Regions from separate parts of the Kitasatospora sp. NPDC127116 genome, predicted to be linked through region 2. Evidence: riboswitches for the same ligand, from Rfam matches in the RefSeq annotation. Region 2 holds a riboswitch; the other holds the start of a gene.
What was found. Region 2 has a riboswitch for cyclic di-AMP ahead of ACFVHV_RS29290 (M23 family metallopeptidase). Riboswitches for the same ligand answer to the same signal wherever they lie in the genome.
Positions count from the first base shown of each region.

Region 1: linked by a shared signal. The riboswitch ahead of ACFVHV_RS04980 (transglycosylase family protein) and the one ahead of ACFVHV_RS29290 (M23 family metallopeptidase) in region 2 are both predicted to bind cyclic di-AMP.

Region 1 covers NZ_JBHXTL010000007.1:123,257-127,897, reverse strand. The annotation lists gene ACFVHV_RS04990 (DUF397 domain-containing protein) at 218-481, opposite strand; gene ACFVHV_RS04985 (hypothetical protein) at 1,042-2,001, shown strand; cyclic di-AMP (ydaO/yuaA leader) riboswitch at 2,455-2,625, shown strand; gene ACFVHV_RS04980 (transglycosylase family protein) at 2,612-4,018, shown strand; gene ACFVHV_RS04975 (hypothetical protein) at 4,340-4,540, shown strand; gene ACFVHV_RS04970 (LacI family DNA-binding transcriptional regulator) at 4,641-4,641, opposite strand, start outside.
Region 2 covers NZ_JBHXTL010000087.1:17,339-21,979, reverse strand. The annotation lists gene ACFVHV_RS29310 (SpoIIE family protein phosphatase) at 1-663, opposite strand, end outside; gene ACFVHV_RS29305 (WHG domain-containing protein) at 789-1,355, opposite strand; gene ACFVHV_RS29300 (alpha/beta fold hydrolase) at 1,436-2,263, opposite strand; gene ACFVHV_RS29295 (YiaA/YiaB family inner membrane protein) at 2,405-2,695, opposite strand; cyclic di-AMP (ydaO/yuaA leader) riboswitch at 2,905-3,063, shown strand; gene ACFVHV_RS29290 (M23 family metallopeptidase) at 3,076-3,924, shown strand; gene ACFVHV_RS29285 (hypothetical protein) at 4,048-4,641, opposite strand, start outside.

The DNA of each region.
Region 1 (4,641 bases), on a different contig from region 2:
CGGCGCACGGCCGGTCGACGGAAGCCCCGGGAGGACCGCACCCCGGGCCCTTCCACCCGGCCCCGCCGAGGACTTCCGGTCCAGTGCGGACACCTCCGGAGCGGACGCGCCCGAAGCGGAGACCGCCGGCGAAGAGGCCCCCGGAAGAGACAAAGACAAAGGCCGTCGTGGTGTCGGCACCCACGACGGCCCCCCGATGATGGAGCACGGCGGTCGGTCAGACCGCCAGGTGGTCGAACTCCCCGTCCTTGGCCCCCAGCAGCAGGGCGGCGATCTCGGCCCGGGTGTAGATGAGGGCCGGGCCGTCCGGGAACCGCGAGTTGCGCATCGCCACATCGCCGCCGGGCAGGGCCGCGAACTCGACGCAGTTGCCCTGGGAGTTGCTGTGCCGGCTCTTCTGCCAGACCACCCCCTGGAGATCGGCGGCGGCCATCCCGTTGTAGGTGTCGTACGAGCCGTGCGTGTCCTGCGAGTCGTGCATAGAAATCTCCCGAAGAGCTTCCGGAGTTGTCGTCCAGCGCGGCGCCCCCGGCACCGTCGAAACGAACGGACCGGCCCCGTACCGGTCCGGCACAACGCCTCACTTGACGCGATGATAGCCGCAGTGCACGTGCATCAGCACGGGACGTTGCAGGTGCACGTGGCCTTTTGTCCGCAGCCGCGAACTCTTCACGGACCCTTCTCCTGACGGTACGTAAACGGACATAGCCGATGAATCGTCGGGCGCGCGATAACCGGCCGTGAGCGCCTCCCCGCTGAATGTTGATCTTCGAATGCCGGGAGTCGCACCCCCGTGACCCTCCGTCAAACCATCCTCATGCTGTGAGACATCTCACGCGCCCCAGGTGCAACGCCGGCCCCCTCGGGTCGCGTCGAGGCAACCACCGGCGGTCGCGCGGGGATTGGGAGCGGAATGTCCGGATTGTAGGCAAAGTGCCCGGACCGGCGCCGGAGACGCACCGGGCTCCGGACCGCGACCGCGTGAAACCCACGCGGCAGCCGACTGCAAGCCGGACGGGCAGATGTCCTACGATCTCCGGCATGAGCACCGCAGCCATCCCGGGCGCGCCACTGCCCGTCCGTACTCCAGGCTCCCGTGCGCGGGGGCGCCACCGTCGTCCCGAGCGCCCCGAGATCCCGGCCGGCGCCCCGGCCCTGGTGCTCGCCGTGCCCGCGACCGCCGGGCCCGAGTCCCGCTCGGTCGTCGAGGAGTTGCTCTCGATCGTCCGCACCGAGCAGAACGGCGTCCGGACCGCGGTCGGCTACCTGCCGGGCAACGGCGGCGAGGGCGCGGGCGGCGAGGACCGCACCGTGGCCGAGCTGCTGGCCATGGCGGCCGAGGCCGGGCTGCCGACGCCCGTCCTGGTCCCGCTGGTGCCCGGCCCGCACACCTTCCTGACCGAGCTTCACGCGCTCGCCGCCGAGTACGGCGCGCCCGTCACCGACCCGCTGGGCCCGCACCCGCTGCTGGCCGAGGCCGTGCACGTCCGGCTGTCCGAGGCCGGGCTGGCCCGGGCCGACCGCGCCCGGCTGTTCGCCATCGCGACCGCCGCGGACGGCGTGGTGCTGACCACCGTCGGCGGCGAGGACGCGGCCGCGGCGGCCGGCATCACCGGCGTGCTGCTGGCCGCCCGACTGGCCGTGCCGGTCGTCGCCGCCGCGCTCGACGTGCCCGGCTCGGTGGCCGCGGCCGTCAACCACCTCAGGGACACCGGCTCGCAGCGCCCGGCGCTGGCCCCGCTGGTGATCGGCCCGGAGGCGGACTCCGAGCTGCTCGCCACCGCCGCCGAGGAGACCGGCTGCCCGTCGGCCGCACCGCTGGGCTCGTACCCGTCGGTCGGCCAGCTGATCGCCTCCACCTACCTGGCGGCGCTGCCCGCGCCGTCCCCGGAGGACCTGGCACGGGCCGAGGCGGAGGCGGCGGCCGCCGCCGAGGCCGAGGGGGCCCTGGAGGGCGTCCGCGGCGCCCACGCGGCCTCCCAGGGGTCCGCAGGGCGGTAGTCGACGTCGCGCGCCGGTTCGCGCGCACCGAAGGGCCCGGAACGGCATGCGTTCCGGGCCCTTCGGTTTTGCTCCGCCCGCCCGTGGCCGTCCCGCGCGGAAGTCGGACGGCGGCGAAGTGGAATGTCCGTTCTGGCCTTTTTGAAAGGAAATAGGAAACGCGGTCGCGGGCACTCGCACCACAGCCGCCGCGGCATCCGCCGGGGCGCTCCGACCCGCGATTCGACGTGCCGTCACACCACTTCTGAAGCGCTGCCAGTTGTGGGCTTCCACAGCAGGGTTGCTTGAAAACGATCATTTACGATCATGTAGAGCGGCAATTTTGGCAGTTCCCACTAAACCGTGATGCGCATCACAGTCATTTGCAGTTTGAACTTAAGTCTGATTAACGTGCTCCCCGTTCGTGACCACACGAACCCGGTTCATCCGCGACGCCGAGTCCTGCCGTCGGATGTCCTGGCAGCGCGAAATCGCACCACGGCAGGAGCGGGGGACCCACAGGTAAGTCGCCCCGGACCGATCTCCGGAACGGTCCAGGGCTAGGGGTGAAGCCGCGCCCACAGCGCGGCCGGGCAACTCCAGCCCGAATCCGACAGCTCACCTCGCAGGCGTGGGAGAGGACCACGTCTTCATGCTGCCCACCAACGGCACTCGTCTGTCCAGCCGCACCCGTCGCGTGATCGCCGCCCTCGGCGTCGCGGGCGTCGGCCTCACCGTCCCCTGCATCGCCTCCGGCACCGCCTCCGCCGCCACCGTCGCCACCTGGGACAAGGTCGCCCAGTGCGAGAGCGGCGGCAACTGGAGCATCAACACCGGCAACGGCTTCTACGGCGGCCTCCAGTTCACCTCCAGTACCTGGTCCGCCTTCGGCGGCACCGCCTTCGCGGCGCGCGCCGACCTGGCCACCAAGGACCAGCAGATCGCCGTCGCCGAGAAGGTCCTCGCCTCGCAGGGCCCCGGCGCCTGGCCGGTGTGCTCAGTCCAGGCCGGCCTCACCAAGGGCGGCGCCGCGGCCGCCGTCGACACCTCGGCGGGCTCCACCGCCGGCTCGACCACCGCCAAGCCCGCGCAGCCCGCGCAGAGCGCCAAGCCGGCCGCCCCGGCCGCCAAGCCCGCTCCGCAGACCCAGGCCCCGGCCGCCAAGCCCGCCGCGCCCGCCGCGCCCGCCGCGCCCGCCCAGGACGGCACGCAGGCCAGCACCGACTCCACCGCCTCCGGAAACCGGAGCGACTGGGTCCAGAAGCGCCAGCAGCAGGCCCAGAACGGCGACTACACCGTGGTCGAGGGCGACTGGCTGTCCGCGATCGCCGACCAGCACAAGGTGCAGGGCGGCTGGCAGCGGCTGTACGAGCTCAACCGCGGCACCCTGACCGAGGGTCCGGACAGCATCTACCCGGGCCAGCAGCTGTCCTTCGGCGGCAACGGCCAGGCCCAGGCCGGCCAGTCCGCCACCGGCAAGTCCGGCTCGGACTTCACCTGGTTCGACCGCTCGCAGAAGTCCGGCCAGTCCGCGAACGGCGGTGCCGTGAACGCCCAGCCGACCGCGCAGGCCCAGACCCCGGCCGCCAAGCCGTCCACCAAGCCGGCCGCCAAGCCCGCTCCGCAGACCCAGGCTCCGGCCCAGACCCAGACCCAGACCCAGACTCCGGCCGCCACCGGCAGCATGGCCGCCGCGGTCTCCTTCGCCGAGTCGAAGGTCGGTCAGGCGTACGTCTACGGCGGCACCGGCAACGGTGGCTGGGACTGCTCCGGCCTGACCCAGGCCGCGCTGCGCGCCGCGGGCGTCTCCGTCCCGCGCGTCGCCGCCGACCAGGCCGCCGCCAGCACCCACGTCTCGCTGGACAGCCTCCAGCCGGGCGACCTGCTGTTCTGGTCCAACAACGGCAAGGACTCCGGCGTCTACCACGTCGCGATCTACGTCGGCAACGGCAAGTACGTCGAGGCCGCCAACCCGAGCTCGGGCGTCCGCGAGCAGAGCATCGCCAACTGGGCCCCGGACTTCGCCGGCCGGGTCTGAGAACGGCGAACAGCCGACGGACGGCGGACGACGGATAACAGCTGACAGATAACAGATAACAGATAACAGATTTCATCATCTGTCAGCTGTCGTCCGATCGTCGACCGCCCACGCCCCCGGGGAGAGTCTGGTCGCTCCTCCCCGGGGGTTCCGGCATGCCTCCGGCCGTACCTCGTGGCAAATCCCCGCGGTGAATCCCCGTGCTGAATCCCCACGGCGAATCCCCATGGCGAAGCCCCTGCTGAATCCCCACGACGAATCCCCGTGGTGAATCCCCGCCCCAACGGGCATGCTGCTGCTCTGCACCCGAGGAGGAGTCACATGGCCCAGGTCACCGTCACCCTCGACGCGAACCTCGCGATCGACGCGATGTTGCTCTCCGGCACCAAGAACCCGCAGGACGCCGTCGAACTGGTCCTGCGCGACTACCTGGCCCGCGGCCGCCGTACCGAGACCCGTACCGGCGAGGCGGCCGACGGGCACCGACCGACCGTCGACCGCCCCACCGCCCAGGAGGGCTGACCGCCCGACGGCCCGGGCGGCCGACCGCACGCACGCACGCCGAAGGGCCCCGGGGAGCAACCGCCCTCCGGGGCCCTTCCGTCGGCCGTGACGGCCGGGTT
Region 2 (4,641 bases):
GTCGCGCTCGAAGGCGCCGTGCCCGGCGGCCCGCACCGCCAGCGACAGCAGCGGGTGGGCCGGCCCGGCCGGGCGGCCGTCCGCCGCCCGCGGACCCTCGGGCAACCGGACGCCGTAGGGTGCGCGGGTGCCGTGCGGCAGATGGGCGTCGGCATGGTCCAGCAGGTGCGAGAGCCGGTGGGCGCAGGCCTCGGCGACGGTCTCCAGGACGTCCAGGTCGCGGCGCGGGACGGTGCCCCGGTGGGCCAGCGCGAGGGCGAGCACCCCGATCGGCCGCTCGTCCACGACCATCGGCAGGGCGATCACGGCGACCATCCCGGTGCCCAGTCCGGCGTTCGCGTTCGGGTAGTCGACGCTGGTGTGCTCGGGGCTGAGCAGGTACGGGCGCCGCAGCCGCAGGGCCATCGCGGCGGGCAGCTCCCCGGCCGGATCGACCACGCCGTAGCGCTCGTGCGCCCAGTCCGGCAGCCCGTGCGAGGCGGTCAGCCGGAGCATCCCGGCGGAGTCCAGCAGGTACAGCGCGGACCCCTCGCCGGTGATCCAGCTCGGGCCCTCGGCCAGTACGGTGCCGAGCAGCTCGGCGGCGCTGGTGCAGCCGAGCAGCAGGCGCACGCAGCGCATCGCACTGCGCGCGGTCGGACTGTCGGCGGGCTCCAGGGGCACTGACCCTTAATACCCCATTTCCCCAAGCGGTGAATGGTTCCTCAAGAGGTGAACGGGGACCGGGCCGTCGCACCGGCACCGGCACCGGCACCGGCACCGGAGAGGTGGCCGTCCGCGCCGGCCTCCTACGCGGGCCAGGCGCGGAGGCCGGTGGTGAGGGTGGCGATGAGGCGGTCGTGGGTGGTGGCGAGGTCCTCGGCCAGCCGGAAGCCGCCGGCGGTGGTGAGGGAGGCGAAGCCGTGGGCGAGGGAGCGGACGGTGCGGGCGGCGTGGATCGCCTCGGAACCTTCGAGGCCGTACTCCCGCAGGACGGCGATGATCACGCCGACGAGCCGGGCGCCCGCGCGGGCCAGGTCGTCGTCGGGCTGCGGGGCCTGGGGGAGGGCGTTGTAGCGGTGCGGGTGCGCGGTGGCGTACGCGTGGTAGGCACGCAGCACGGCGGCGACGGCGTCGTCCCCGCTGCGCCCGACGGCCGCCTCGGCCAGCCGGTCGGCCAGGTCCCCGGTGACCCGTACGGCGATCAGCAGCCGCAGTTCGGCGAGGCCGCCGCTGACGTGCTTGTACAGCGAGGGGGTGGCGACCCCGGCCCGGGCGGCGACGGAGGCCAGCGTGAGGGCCTCGGCGCCCTGCTCGTCGATGAGGGCGAGGGCGTGGTCGACGACCTGGTCGGGGGTCAGTCCTACGCGGGGCATGGGTTCGGGCTCTCCGTACGGATGACGTCGGGTGGATCGGGCGGGGTCGGGCAGGAACGGGCGGCGGGGCCGGGCGGGGCTCAGCCGAGCTCGGCGAGGAACGGCAGCAGGGCGTCGGCGGTGGCCGCCGGGTTGTCGGCCATCGGGTAGTGCCCGGACCCCTCGATCATCACCTTGCGCGCGCCGAGCGCGGCGGCCTGCCGGTCGGCGACGAGCTCCGGCTTCGGGAAGTCGGGGTCCTTGCTGCCCATGACCACCAGCGCCGGGCACCGCACCGCGGCCGTCCAGCCGACCGGCGCCGAGTCGCCGTGGACGTACCCGCGGGTGGCGGTCTTGCGCCCCGGGGTGCGCAGCGCGGCGACCAGTCCGTCCACGTACGCGTCGAAGTCGGCGGGCTTGGCGCCCGGGAAGGCCATCCGGCGCAGGTAGAAGCCCCAGGAGGCCGGCCAGTGGACGAGGGCGGCGCCCATCAGGCCCATGACGCCGCGCAGCAGGGCGCCCGGCGGCGGGTTCTCGACGAAGGCGTTGAGCAGGACGATCCCGGCGACCCGCTCGGGCGCGTCCCCGGCGGCCCTGACGACGGTCGCCCCGGTGTAGGAGTTCCCGGCGAGGACGGCGCGCTCGATGCCGAGGTGGTCGAGCAGGGCGAGGACGTCGCCGGCGATCGCGGCCGGGCCGTAGTCGTCCCACTCGACGGAGGACTCGCCGAAGCCCCGCAGGTCCACGGTGACGACGCGGTGGCCGGCGGCGACGAGCAGCGGGCGCAGGTGCCGGTAGGCGGCCCGGCTGTCGAGCATGCCCGGGAGCAGGACGACGGGGGTGCCGTCGCCCTGCCGGGTGTCGTCGAAGGCGATCCGGCCGCCGGGAACGGTCAGGTACTGGGTGCTCGGGGTGATGGTGCCGTTCATGGGGTCCTCCTCGGGCCGCCGGTGCGGGACATCGGCGTGCGGGCCGATAGCCATAAAGCTAAGGCTAATAGCCTTAGCCGTCAAGCGAACGGCCGGGTGAGGGGTGGAGCGGGAGGAGCGGGTGGAGAGAGGAAGGGGCGATCAGACTCCCTCCACCTTGAACGGGTCGTGCTCGCTGAGCAGCTTCTCCAGCCTGGCCTGGTCCACCCGGGTGACCATCTCGTTGGACTCCTGCCGGTCCCGGATCACCTTCGCCAGGGTGAACGCCGAGGTGACGGTGTAGAGGAGGCCGATCCCGAGGAAGGCCCTGGTCCATCCGCCGACCGGCAGGTAGGCGATCCCGACGGCGAGGGCGACGCCCGACAGGGCGAAGGAGAGGACGGCCTGGATGTGGTACGCGGCCGTGGTGCGGGTCTGCATCGATGTGCTCATGGCGCCAGGATGTGGCCGCCCGGCCGGGGCGCACATGAGTAGGAGTACTCAGATGGGGCCGTGCGCGAGGGGGGTGTTCGCCGGTGTCGTTCGTTGACGTCCGATCACTTTGCCCTAGGCTGCTCCGAACGGATGGCTTGGAATCAGAGCCTCCTAGGATTAACGTTTGATAACGCAGCGCGGTTGTCAACGCCGTACCCAGACGGCACCGTGCGCCGTCGCCTAATCCCGCCGACCCGCCTCCGGGCAGGTCAGGGAGCCGGGGAACCATGTTCCTTGGGGTGAATCGGCGGGGCTCCGGCCCAGCCGTAGGAGACCTTCCTGCTCCGAACCCGTCAGCTAACCCGGTAGGCGCGAAGGAAGGAAAGGAGCGCGCCTCCGTGGCGTCGACGCACACCCCGGCACACCCGGCCGGCTTCGCAGCCGGTACCCAGCTCCTCGACCACCCCGGCACGGACGGCCCCGAGGCCTTCGGCCCGGAGGACTTCCCCGCGGAGGTCGAGACCAACCGCCACCGGATGCCGCGTCAGACCCGCGGAGCCTCCCCACTGCTCGGCGTCACCGCCGTCGCCGCCACCCTGGGCGCCACCGGCTTCGCCTCGGCGACCCCGGCCGCCGCCCCCGCCGTCGAGGCCCCGGACGAGACCCCGGTCGCCCTCTCCGCCGACCCCGGCCTCGCGCTCGCCGCCCGCATCCAGCACCAGGCCGACAGCCAGCGCACCGCCGCCGAGGAGACCGCCCGGCTCCAGGCCGCGCAGGAGGCGGAGGCCAAGGCCGTCGCCAAGGAGGCCGAGGCCAAGCGCGCCGCCGAGGAGGCCGAGCGGGTCAAGGCCGCCGCCCTCACCCTCCCGGTGAAGGACTACCGGCTCTCCGCCCACTACGGCCAGAGCGCCCGCTACTGGGCCAACCTGCACACCGGCCTGGACTTCGCCGCCGACACCGGCACCCCGGTCTACGCGCTCGGCCAGGGCACCATCACCTCGGCCGGCTGGGCCGGCTCGTACGGCTACCGGATCGTCGAGACCCTGCCCGACGGCACCGAGATCTGGTACTGCCACCTCTCCTCGATCACCAAGGGCTCCGGCAAGGTCGCCCCCGGCCAGCAGATCGGCAAGGTCGGCGCGACCGGCAACGTCACCGGGCCGCACCTGCACATGGAGGTCCGCCCCGGCGGCGGCGCCCCGGTCGACCCGGAGCCCTGGCTCCAGCAGCGCGGCCTCAACCCCTGACCCGCGCGAGAAACCCGACGCACCCGCGAGAGGTCCGCGCACCCGCGCGAGAGAACCCGACGCGCACGCGAGAAGGCCCCGGCCCGGAGCAGCCGCTCCGGGCCGGGGCCTTCGTGCGAGGTCTCACTCCTCGGCGGGCAGCTGCGCCAGGTACGCCTCGATCTCCTCCTGGCCCGGCTCCGGCGCCAGCTCCGGGAACTCCGTCACCAGCAGCCGGGGCAGTCCCGGCACCGTCCACCCGCCGAACAGGTCGAGCGCCGCGTCGACCGCCGCCTCCTCGAACTGCCCGAAGTCCCCGGCCAGTTCGTCCGGCATCGGCCGCCCCTGCGCGGTCAGCTCGGCCAGGTTGCGGTAGCTGCGCCGCATCAGGCCCTGCTCCAGCAGCCGCCGGGCGCCGTCGGTGGCCATGCCGACCGACAGCACCCGGCCCGGGCCCCAGCCCTGTTCGTCCGGCTCGTCCAGCCAGCCGGCCGGCACCAGCGCCTCGTACGCGGCCAGCCGGTCCTCCTCCGCGAGCTCCGCGAAGCCGGCCAGCCAGTCCCGCACCGCCGCCCCGTCCGTGACGTCCACCCCGTACGCGTGCAGCAGCACCGCGTACAGCCGGGGCCAGGTCACCAGGTCGGCGCGGCGCAGCAGCCCGGCCGCGACCTCGCCCTGCCACTCGGCCTCCTCGTGCAGCCGCTCCTGGCGCTTGGCGTTCAGCCGCCGGGCCGCCCG